DNA from 2 places in the Methylocystis sp. H4A genome. Region 2 is predicted to be linked to the other one. Evidence: riboswitches for the same ligand, from Rfam matches in the RefSeq annotation. Region 2 holds a riboswitch; the other holds the start of a gene.
What was found. A riboswitch is a leader RNA that binds a small molecule or an ion and turns the genes downstream of it on or off. The one in region 2 is predicted to bind thiamine pyrophosphate.

Region 1 (5,837 bases), on a different contig from region 2:
TGACGATCCTTGCACTGACGACCGCGCCGGCTCTGGCGCATCACCATCACGCCTCCCGTCATACCTCGCGCGATGCCTCGCACCATGCCTCGCGTCACGCGGAGGCGTCGCAGGGCTTCACCGCCAACGCGTCATTCTACGGCGGCGGCCCGCGCCGCTACGAACCCAACAGCCACACCGCCAACGGCGAACTCTTCAACATGTGGGACCTGACGGCCGCCCATCGCACGCTGCCGATGGGCACGCGTCTGCGCCTGACCTACGCCGGGCGTTCGGTGGTCGTGCGTATTAATGACCGCGGTCCGGCGGTCTGGACGGGGCGCAGCCTCGACGTGTCGCGCGGCGCGGCGACCCAGCTCGGCCTCATCGAACGCGGCACCGGACAGGTGCGCGTCCAGGTCATCGGAAAGAGCTAAGCAATTTAAAGCGCCCGGCTTCGGCCGGGCGCCTTCGCCTTAAGGGCGCGCCCTACTTCGCCTCGACGTATATGCTGGCGCCCTTTTCCAAAAACTCCGCGCTCTTCTCCGCCATGCCCTTCTGGCGTTCGATCTCTTTCGCCTCTTCGCGCAGATCGCGGGTGATCTGCATCGAGCAGAATTTCGGTCCGCACATCGAGCAGAAATGCGCGACCTTGTGCGCCTCTTTCGGCAGCGTCGCGTCGTGGAATTCGCGCGCCGTGTCGGGATCGAGTCCGATCTCGAACTGATCCTCCCAGCGGAAGTCGAAACGCGCGCGGCTCATGGCGTCGTCGCGTTCGCGCGCCGCCGGATGGCCCTTGGCGAGATCGGCGGCGTGCGCCGCGATGCGATAGGTGATGACGCCGGTCTTGACGTCGTCGCGATCCGGCAGGCCGAGGTGCTCTTTAGGCGTTACGTAACACAGCATCGACGTGCCAAACCAGCCGATCATTGCGGCGCCGATGCCTGACGTGATGTGATCGTAGCCCGGCGCGATGTCGGTGACGAGCGGGCCGAGCGTATAGAACGGCGCCTCGCCGCAGACTTTCAGCTGCTTGTCCATATTGGCTTTGATCTTGTGCATCGGCACATGGCCGGGGCCTTCGATCATCGTCTGACAGCCCTTGTCCCAAGCGATCTTCGTCAATTCGCCGAGCGTCTCCAGCTCGGCGAATTGCGCCGCGTCATTGGCGTCGGCGTTGCAGCCGGGGCGCAGACCGTCGCCGAGCGAGAAGGACACGTCATATTTGCGCATGATGTCGCAGATCTCGTCGAAGCGCTCGTAAAGGAAGCTCTCCTTATGCTTCGACAGGCACCAGCGCGCCAGGATCGAGCCGCCGCGCGAGACGATGCCGGTGACGCGATTGGCGGTCAGCGGCACATAGGCGAGGCGCACGCCGGCGTGGATCGTGAAGTAATCCACGCCCTGCTCCGCCTGCTCGATCAGCGTGTCTTTGAAAACTTCCCAGTCGAGCTTCAGCGCATCGCCGCCCACCTTTTCCAAAGCCTGATAGATCGGCACGGTGCCGATCGGCACGGAGGCGTTGCGGATGATCCAGTCGCGGATGTTGTGAATGTTGCGGCCGGTGGAGAGGTCCATCACCGTGTCGGCGCCCCAGCGGATCGCCCACACCATCTTTTCGACCTCATCCGCAACGGACGAGGTGACGGCCGAGTTGCCGATGTTGGCGTTGACCTTCACCAGGAAGTTGCGGCCGATGATGACCGGCTCGAGTTCCGGGTGATTGACATTCGCCGGAATGATGGCGCGGCCGCGCGCGACCTCCTCGCGCACAAATTCGGGCGTGACGAATTCGGGTATCGACGCGCCAAAGCTCTCGCCGTCGGCGATGCGTTCTTTCGCGACGTCAAGCGCGCGCTCGCGGCAGAGGTTCTCGCGATGCGCGACATAGATCATTTCTTCCGTAATGATCCCTGCGCGGGCGAACTCAAGCTGAGTGACGGGCTGCGCGCCGGCCGCTCGATGAAGCCTGCGCGCGGCGGGGCATGGCGGCACGAGGCGCTCGCCTTCAGCGAAGCCATTGTCTTCGGGCTTGATGCCGCGGCCCTGGTAGGCCTCCAAACCAGCGCGCGTCGCGAGCCAGGGACGCGCCGAGGGCAATCCCGCCGAAAGGTCGGGCGTGAAGGATGCGCAGGTATAGGGTCCTGAAGGGTCGTAGACCCGAAGCGGCGGCTCGCCCGACGATGGATCGAGCGCGATCTCGCGGTAGGGAACGCGAATGTCGTCGCGTTGCTTCGGCGAGGAATAGACCTTGCGCGATTTCCCGATCGGCCCGGTGGTGACGTTCGCCGGCATACGCTTGTCGTGGATGTTCATGATCGCGCTCCTTCATCGCGCTTCGTCAAGGGAAGCGGACGCTGAGTCAGGAAGACGAAGGAGGGATGCGCTATCACAGCGTCGACGCGAGGCGCCGTTCGCTTCTTCGCTGGCCTTCCCTACGCCGGCATGACCCGGATCAGGTTCGACGGGTGCTTCTCAGCCGCGCTTGCGGCGCCCCTCGCCATCGTGGTGAAGCTAGCGCGTCGAGCCTGCGGGAGCAAGGTGGTCGATCTTGCGTGTAGCGCCGAAGTCAGTTTCTCAGGATCAATCGGCCATGAAGCGGCTGAAGCTCCCTTGCGCTGTCGGGATAGAGCGCCTTGAACCGATCAATATCCTCCTTCGCGGCCTCAGTGCTCGCACGCGCGACGATCCAGGTTACGATTTCCGTGTGCGGGTTGGTCGTCAGAGATCCTTCATAGCGAAAAATGTTCTTCAGCTTCCCGCCCGGAAGCATTTCGGCCGGACTGAAGGACTCGCTGAGCCTTGACTGATGCTTTGTCGTGGGCGCTGCAGCCATGACCGTCGCGAAGGCCTCGTTTTTTTTGCCGGCTCTGACGAGCGCACCCACTACCATCAAATCCTTGTCGTCGCCCTTATGCACGAAATGGACTTCCATATCTGTTCGCTTTCCCTCGATCGTATGTTCGCTGGGGGCGTGGAAGTGAAACTGCTTCAATTTGAACACTCGCCCATCCATCTTGGAAAAGCTGCCGTCACCCACAACCGCCTGTATGGTGTGGCCGTCGTTCTTAATTTTGCAGGCCTGCCGGCGCCATTCCAAAGCGGGCGATCGTACGTCGGCTTTCACAGCGTTCTGCAGAGCTACGGGGGATTGTTCTCGATCAGGGATGCAGGTTGATTCCCTCTCCAATTCCTTCCGAACAAATGGTTCGTCGGAGTCGAGGCCCTCAACCGACTCAAAGTTCCAATTTTTTGGCGTATCTCCCCGAGATAGCGCTGAACAAAGTGGGCAGCTTGCCAAGCCGAATACAAGTGACCGACGCGAAATTCCCAACATAATACCGCTCCTAGAAAATATACCGCTCTCAAAAATGCTCCCTAACATCGCTCCGATTCAAGTCTCGAAACAAGGCAATTTTCTTACCGTCGAAACCCAGTTTGGGAGCCTAATGACGCAAGCATCACTTTACGGCCTCGCCTCAGACGAGGCCGCCCGGCGTCTTGCCGAATTCGGGCCCAACGAGCAGCCAAAAGCTCCCCCGCCGGGCATATTCGCGATCGCGCTGCGCACGCTGAAAGAACCCATGTTCTTTCTGCTTGCGTCCGCAGCGTTGCTCTACCTTTTCGTCGGCGATCTGGGCGAAGGCCTGTTCATGGTCGCCGGCGCAGGCGCGTCGATTACTCTCGTTGTTCTGCAAGAGCTGCGAACCGAGCGCGCGCTTCAAGCGCTCAACCGACTGGCCGAACCAACCGCGACCTGTCTGCGCGACGGCGTCGAGCGGCGCATCCCTGCCCGCGACCTCGTCCCGGGCGACGTGATCCTCGTCGGCGAAGGCGAGCGCGCGCCGGCGGACGCGCTGCTGATCGGCGGCGACGCGCTCGTCATCGACGAGTCCCTCCTCACGGGCGAGTCCGCCCCGGTGACGAAGACTCTCGCAAGCGAAGACCGCTCGGCGGAGTTTCCCGATCCTGGAGGCGAACATACGCCCTTTCTTTTTGCGGGAACCATGATCGCGCGAGGATCGGGATTGGCCGAGGTCGTGCGCACCGGCGCGCGCACGGCGATGGGCCGTCTCGGCGCGTCGCTCGCGGCGATCGAGGCGGAGCCCAGTCCTCTGCAGCAAAGAACCGGCAGGCTGGTCGCCATGCTCGGCGCCTTCGCTCTCATCTTTTGCGTCTTGGTGTTCCTTGCCTATTGGCGCGTGCATGGCGACTGGTTTGAGGGCGCCATCGCCGGCATCACGCTCGCCATCGGCCTTTTGCCGGAAGAATTTCCGATGGCGCTCGCGATCTTCCTCGCGCTCGGCGCTTTTCGGCTGGCGCGCCGCAACGTGCTCGTGCGTCGATCTTCGGTGACCGAGACGCTGGGCTCTACGTCGATTCTCTGTGTCGACAAGACCGGAACGCTGACGCAGAACCGCATGCGCGTCGCGTTCGCTGTTTCCGATAGTGACCAGGCGATCGATGCGCCGCTCACGGATGCGGGGCAACGCATGCTCGTCCGCGCCGCCTTGCGCGCCTCATCGGCAAATCCCGTGGATCCGATGGATCGCGCCGTGCATGCCTTTGCGGCGGAGGCGGGCGTCGCATCGGAAGCCGTACCCCTTTGCAGTTTCCCGATCCGACCGGACCTTCTCGCCTTCATTCAGTGCTGGCGCGATGAGTCGGGTGAGAGCTACGCCGCGAAAGGCGCGCCGGAAGCAATCTTCAAACTCGCGCGAGTCTCGGACGAAGAACGCGCACGCCTTCAGAAGAAAATCGACGATCTGGCGCGTCGCGGCCTGCGCGTGCTTGGCGTCGCGACGACGGCGCCGCTGCCGCAAGCGCCTCCGCCGGAAATGGCGTCATTCAATTTCATAGGTCTGCTGGCCTTTGAGGATCCGCTTCGCGAGGACGTCCCCGCAGCCGTCGCCGCCGCGCAGCGCGCGGGAGTCGTGGTGGCGATGATCACGGGCGACTATCCTGCGACGGCGCTGGCCATCGCGCGGCAAGCGGGCATCAATTCTGAAGCCGGCGTGCTCACCGGCGCTGAGATCGCGGCGACGCCGAACGAACTTCGTCCTGAAAAAATCCGCAACATGCGCGTCTTCGCCCGCGTGACTCCGACAAGCAAGCTGGCGCTGGTCGAGGCGTTCAAAGCCGACGGCCATATCGTCGCCATGACCGGAGACGGGGTCAATGACGGGCCGGCGCTCGCCGCCGCGCATATTGGCATCGCCATGGGCCAGCGCGGCTCGGATGTCGCGCGCGAAGCCGCGCACATCGTGCTGCTTGACGACAGCTTTGCGTCGATCGTCGCTGGGGCGGCGCATCTTCGCCAATCTCCGCCGCGCGCTCACCTATGTGACGGCAATTCACATTCCGATCGCCGGCGTCGCACTGGCGCCAATCCTGATGGGGCTGCCGCCTCTGTTGCTGCCGGCGCATGTCGTGCTGATGGAGTTGATCATCGACCCGACCTGCGCGCTCGTTTTCGAGTCGCAGCCGAATGAGGCCGACGCCATGCTCAAACCGCCTCACCGGCGCGATGAGCCGCTTTTTGGTTCGCGCGAACTCTGGCTCGGTTTCGTGCAGGGCTTCGTCGTCTTTCTGACCGTCATGTCCGTCTACATCATCGACGATGGATTTGGCGCGCCGGAGCCGCAGGCGCGCGGTCTCGCTTTCGCAACCCTTGTCGTCAGCAATCTCGTGCTCGCGCTCTCGGATGCGCTTCCGCGCGGCGCGTCCTTGTTCTCGCGCGACAATCTGCCGTTGGGGCGTCGCCTTCGCGGCCAGTGCGATGTTGACGGCCAGCCTTTACGCGCCAGTCATCTCCGAGCTTCTGCGCTTCGAGCCGCCGACTTGGCCAAAACTGGTTC
Region 2 (5,837 bases):
TGTCGCGCGCACGTCTTCCGCGCTGTCGCGATCTGCGCCCGCACGTCAGCCTCGGAGCGGTCCTTCACCCGCAGCTGTACGAGCTTAACGCCCTGCGGCAGCAGGCGGGAAAGCCAATCGGCGTCGTCGACGATGAGATAGAAGGGATCGAGCCTCAGCGCCGCCACTGGCTATTCCTACGCCAGTCTGTCGAAGGGACGGCCAATGATGGGCGTCGAAGGCTCCGCCATGTCGCGCGGCGTCATCGGCTGCGCGCGAAAACCGGCGCGGCCGGCTTCGATCGCGAGGGCGAAGGCCCGCGCCATCAAAACGGGGTCGCCGGCGCGGGAAACGGCGGTGTTGAGCAACACCGCGTCATAGCCCATCTCCATAACGAGCGCCGCGTGAGACGGCGCGCCAAGACCCGCGTCGACGATGAGCGGGGTGTCGGGAAAATGCGCGCGCAGCGCCCGCAAGGCGAAAGCGTTGTTGACCCCGCGCCCGGAGCCGATCGGCGCCGCCCAGGGCATCAGCACGCGGCAGCCGGCGTCGAGCAGCTTTTCCGCCACCACCAGATCGTCGGTCGTGTAGGGAAAGACCTTGAAGCCGTCATCGGCGAGCGCGCGCGCCGCCTCGACCAGCCCGAAGACGTCAGGCTGTAACGTGTCCTCCTCGCCGATGACTTCGAGCTTGATCCAGTCAGTCGCGAAGACTTCGCGCGCCATTTGCGCGGTCGCGATCGCCTCCTTGGCGGTGCGGCAGCCGGCGGTATTGGGGAGCACGCGCACGCCGACGTCGCGGATGAGGCTCCAGAAAGCCTCGCCCGCGCGCGCCCCGCCGGCCTCGCGCCGGAGCGAGACGGTGACGATCTCGCATCCCGATGCGCGAATGGCCTCGGCGAGGATGGCTGGCGAGGGATAGCGCGCAGTGCCGAGCAGCAGCCGCGAGGCCACCGCGCCGTCGTAAAGCGTCACCGGGTCATTCATGCATCAAACTCGCTCACCCGCCCTGTCTCGGCGTCACGATCTCAACGGCGTCGCCTTCGCGAAGCCGCGTCTCGGCGCGGTCCCTGGCGCGCACGAACTCCTGATTCAGAGCGGTGCCGACGGTCTTTTCATCATACCCCAGTTCGTCCAGCAGCATTTGCAACGTCGTCGCGCTCACATCCTGCGGCCGCCCGTTGATTTGAATCAGCATCCATCACCTCTGGGAAATGTCCGTCGTTTACAATGACCTCAGCCGCGCGGCGCGCCAGCGCCGGCGCAAGCAGGAATCCGTGGCGGTAGAGCCCATTGATATAGAGAGTGCGACCCCGCTTCAAAAGACGTGGCAGATTGTCGGCGAAAGCGGGTCGGAGGTCCGAGCCGGTCTCGACAATTTCGGCCTCGGCGAAGGCCGGGTGGACCGCAAAGGCGGAGTTGATGAGTTCGACGACCGACCGCGCGGTGACCCGCGCGCGCTCCTCATTCTCGATCATCGTCGCGCCGACCATGAACAGCCCGTCGCCGCGCGGCACGACATAAACCGGCCGGCGCGGATGCAGCATGCGCACCGGACGCGCCAGGGAAATCTCCTCGCTGCGCAGGATCAGCATTTCGCCCTTCACGCCGCGCAGGCCGGGAAGCGCGTCGCGCGCCGCGAAGCCGCGGCAGTCGATTATCCAATCCGGGATCGTCTCCAGTCCGGCGGCGTCCTGCTGAAACTGCAGCGTCACATTCGGCAGTTTCGCGAGGCGCTCGGTCAGCGCGATGAGCGCCGCCCGGGGATCGAGATGCGCTTCTTGCCGAAAAAACAACGCGGCGTCGAAGCGCCCGGTGAGATCTGGCTCAAGCGCCGCGATCGCCTTTGCGTCCAGCGATTCGAAATTGCGCGTGCGTCGGGCGAAGTCGGCGAGCTCTGCCCGCTCCCGAGCCGGCGTCACGACAAGACTGCCGGCGACCGTCGCGACGCCGAGCTCGCGCGACCAGAAGTCGAGCGCTTCTTCGCCGAGCGTCGCGACCAGGGGCTCGGCGCTTTCCAGTTCGCACCAGGGCGCGATCATGCCGCCGGCGAAGCGCGAGCAGCCGAGGCCCGGCGCAGACTCGCGCTCGACGATCTCCACGTCCACGCCTTTCCTGGCGAGCGCATAGGCGGCGCAGAGTCCGGCGACGCCGGCGCCAATCACGCGCGCGAGCATGAGCGCCGCCTTTCGGGAAATTTCGCTGACACCATCCCTCCGCCAGTCTCAACTGGATCAGGTTCGAAGGGTCGCCGCCCCCCGCGTTTTCGCGCGTCTTGCGGCCTCTCAGCCCCGTGGCGGCGTCGTTGGAGCGCCGCCGGGCGGGCTCCCCCGGCGGACGTAGGCTGGCGCGAAGCGCAGAGGCAGTCAAGCGCGGCGCGCGACTCCTTTAGGTCGCCGCGCCGCGCCGGGGCTTGCCAGACGTCATATGATGGCTCAGTTTGCGCAAAGAAAAGCGCGCGAAAAAAGCGCAGCATAGCGGGAGAAAATCATGAGCTTCATCAGCAAAACGGTTAGCGTCCGCAGGACGTTGGCCGGCGCCGTTCTCTGTGGCCTGCTCGCCTGCGCGATTTCTGCGGCGCCGGCTGGCGCCGCGCAGCTTGGCGAATATTTTCCCATTCCGAATTCGCTGAGCCTCAGCGGGGTTCCGCGCGACTCGCTCCTGAAGATCCAGTCGAAATGGCTGCAGAACGGCCTCGACAATCTCAAGAAGGCGCGCGCTGACGCCGAAGCGGCGCTCGAAAAAGCCAAGTCCGACGCTCCGGACCAGGTCGCGGCGGCGGAGGAGAAGGTCAAGAAGCTCGATGCGATGATCGCCGAAACTCAGCAAGAACTCGCGCTGTCCGAGAACAATGATTCGTCGCACGACATTCAACGAGAGCGCAAACGCAACTTGCTGCTCGCTCTCAACCAGTGGATCAATGAGCTCAATCGCCTCGCCACAGAGCAGATGAAGATCGCGATCCTCAAGGACGGCGCCGAGGCCATGGCGGCGCAAAACCGGAATTATCAATTGTCGGAACAGGCGGACAATCTCGAAAAAGCCAAGCGCGACCCGAGTTTCGAAGATTGGGGCGTGACGAAGTAATCTTAAGCGGGCAATCCGGGGTCAGGACTCATTGACCGAGTGTGCCGTCGATGAGTTGAGGAGACGGGCGGCTGTCCGTAGGGCTTTCCAATGACCCCACAATTACCGCCTTTGAACGGTCGCCCGATGGCGGCAAGGGATTGGCGCGGGACATGCGCGTTCGGTGGGCGCTCGAAGAAGTGGGCCAGCCCTACGACGTTCGTCTTCTTTCATTCAAAGCGATGAAGGAACCGGCGCATCTCGCGCTTCATCCTTTCGGGCAGATTCCGACCTATGAAGAAGGCGGTCTCGCCCTATTCGAGTCGGGGGCGATCGTGTTCCATATCGCGGAGCGCCATGCTGGCCTGCTGCCAGACGATGCAAATGCCCGGGCGCGCGCGATCACATGGATGTTTGCGGCGCTCAGCACGATGGAGCCGCCAATCATTGATCTTGCAATCGCCAGGCTTCTGGAGCGCGAGGAGGCCTGGTACGAGCAGCGTCTGCCTCTCGTCGAGGATCGCGTCCGTGATCGGCTGGGCCAACTTTCCCTTCGCCTTGGCGATGCCGACTGGCTCGATGGTCCGTTCAGCGCCGGCGATCTGATGATGGCGTCGGTGCTGCTCAGGTTGAAAGCGTCGGGTCTGCTGGACCAATACCCGAACCTCTCCGCCTATGTCGCCCGCGGTGAAGCGCGGCCCGCATACAAGCGTGCCTTCGAGGCTCAACTGGCGGTTTTCAGCGCCGCATCCTGGACCTAGAGACCATCGTCCGGCGATGCGGCGGGCGGCGACAGTTCGCCATTGAGCTTCACGATCCGACGCGTCGCGTCGCCAAGCGCCTTGGCGGCGCGCGCCGACGCCGCGTCGCTCGCCTTCCGCGCGGCGTCGAGCTCAGCGCGCAGCGCAGCGAACTCGGCTTCCGTCGCCTGCGCTTTGGCGCGTGCGTCCGTCGCCTCGTCGGCGATTGCGAGCGCGGCCATCACGATGATGCGCTGCTCGCCGATCTCGCCGAAGCTCTCGCGCATCGACTGGATCTTGCTTTCCACGTAACGCGCGAGCTCTTCGATGCGCTGCTCTTCGCCCTCCTCGCAGGACATGCGATAGGTGCGACCGGCGATGGCGACGACGACGGCGGCCATGTCAATCCTCTTGGGTCGAGGCGAGGCCCGCCGCGCCGAGCGCCGCGGCGACGCCTTCGCTCGCGGCTTCAAGCCTTCGCAGCACCTCGTCGCGGCTCTTCTCCAGGGCGTTCTGCCGCGCTAACGCGGCGTCGAGATCGAGGGCGAGACGCGACCGATCGTCTTGCATGACGGCGAGTTCTTCTTCGAGTTCGGCGCTGGACAGCTCGTCTTCGAGCTTTGCGGTGACAGTGCGCTCCAGCTGAGCGAGCGCCGTCTGCAGCTCGGCGACGGCGGCCTCGAGCCTCTTGGCGTTTTCTTCGTCGCGCTTATCTGAATGGGTCATCGCCGGTCGCAGAATGTGCATGGCTTTGCGGCGCGGCGACCGCGCCGAACGATTCGCTTGCCAGCCTGTTCCTAGCATGAATCGCGCAAATCGAAACCGCGCCAATTGGCGCGACCTTGGCGCGTTGACAGGGGGGCGCGAGGTGCTATCACACGCTCGCCTCCAGAGCCCACAGGCTCGATGGCGAGGGCCGCGGAGTTCCGGCGGCGCAAGGAGATTTTCCAAATGACCGTGAGAGTGGCGATCAACGGGTTCGGGCGCATCGGCCGCAACATCCTGCGCTATATCATCGAGACCGGACGCACGGACCTCGAAGTCGTCGCCATCAACGATCTCGGCCCGGTCGAGACCAATGCGCATCTGTTGCGATATGATTCAGTGCACGGCCGCTTTCCGCATGAGGTGAAAGTCGCCGGAGACACGATCGACGTCGGCCGCGGCCCGATCCAGGTGACCGCCATCAAGAATCCGGCCGAGCTCCCCTACAAGGACCTCAAGATCGACATCGCGCTGGAATGCACTGGGCTTTTCACGGCGCGCGACAAGGCGAAATTGCTGCTCGACGCGGGCGCGAAGCGCGTGCTGGTTTCAGCGCCCGCCGAAGGCGCCGACATTACGGTCGTCTATGGCGTCAATCACGATAAGATCACCAAGGATCATCTCGTGATCTCCAACGCGTCCTGCACGACGAACTGTCTCGCGCCGGTCGCCAAGGTGCTGCATGATGCGATCGGCATCGAGAAGGGGATCATGACGACGATCCACGCCTATACGGGCGATCAGCCGACGCTCGACACGATGCATAAGGATCTGTACCGCGCCCGCGCGGCGGCGCTGTCGATGATCCCGACCTCGACAGGCGCGGCGAAGGCCGTCGGACTCGTGCTGCCGGAGCTGAACGGCAAGCTCGACGGCTACGCCATTCGCGTGCCGACGCCCAACGTCTCGGCGGTCGATCTGAAGTTTGTCGCCAAGCGGGCGACGACGAAGGACGAGGTGCACGCCGCGATCAAGGCCGCCGCCGACGGCCCGCTCAAGGGCGTGCTCGGCTATACGAGCGAGAAGCTCGTGTCGATCGACTTCAACCACAATCCGCTCTCGTCCTGCTTCCATCTCGACCAGACCAAGGTCCTGGACGGCAATCTCGTGTCGATCCTGTCCTGGTACGACAATGAATGGGGCTTCTCCGGCCGCATGACCGATGTGGCGAGCGTGATCGGCAAGCTTCTGTAAGCATTGTTCCACCATGCCGGCGCGGACCTTCGGGTCCGCGTTTGCCTTTCCAAGCCGCGATTGGACGCCCGACATGACCGCTTTCCACACTCTC

Region 1: linked by a shared signal. The riboswitch ahead of thiC (phosphomethylpyrimidine synthase ThiC) and the one ahead of IYW40_RS10695 (FAD-dependent oxidoreductase) in region 2 are both predicted to bind thiamine pyrophosphate.

What each region holds. Positions count from the first base shown of each region.
Region 1 is NZ_JADNQY010000020.1:157,453-163,289, forward strand. It holds gene IYW40_RS06775 (septal ring lytic transglycosylase RlpA family protein) at 1-416, shown strand, start outside; gene thiC (phosphomethylpyrimidine synthase ThiC) at 469-2,295, opposite strand; TPP riboswitch at 2,394-2,487, opposite strand; gene IYW40_RS06785 (carbonic anhydrase family protein) at 2,549-3,364, opposite strand; gene IYW40_RS06790 (HAD-IC family P-type ATPase) at 3,429-5,471, shown strand; partial or broken gene IYW40_RS21720 (cation transporting ATPase C-terminal domain-containing protein) at 5,416-5,622, shown strand; gene IYW40_RS21725 (hypothetical protein) at 5,759-5,837, shown strand, end outside.
Region 2 is NZ_JADNQY010000024.1:65,657-71,493, reverse strand. It holds gene IYW40_RS10710 (thiamine phosphate synthase) at 1-167, opposite strand, end outside; gene IYW40_RS10705 (thiazole synthase) at 177-965, opposite strand; gene thiS (sulfur carrier protein ThiS) at 979-1,122, opposite strand; gene IYW40_RS10695 (FAD-dependent oxidoreductase) at 1,097-2,155, opposite strand; TPP riboswitch at 2,173-2,306, opposite strand; gene IYW40_RS10690 (hypothetical protein) at 2,469-3,065, shown strand; gene IYW40_RS10685 (glutathione S-transferase family protein) at 3,218-3,805, shown strand; gene IYW40_RS10680 (cell division protein ZapA) at 3,802-4,185, opposite strand; gene IYW40_RS10675 (DUF4164 family protein) at 4,187-4,510, opposite strand; gene gap (type I glyceraldehyde-3-phosphate dehydrogenase) at 4,736-5,743, shown strand; gene IYW40_RS10665 (phosphoglycerate kinase) at 5,817-5,837, shown strand, end outside.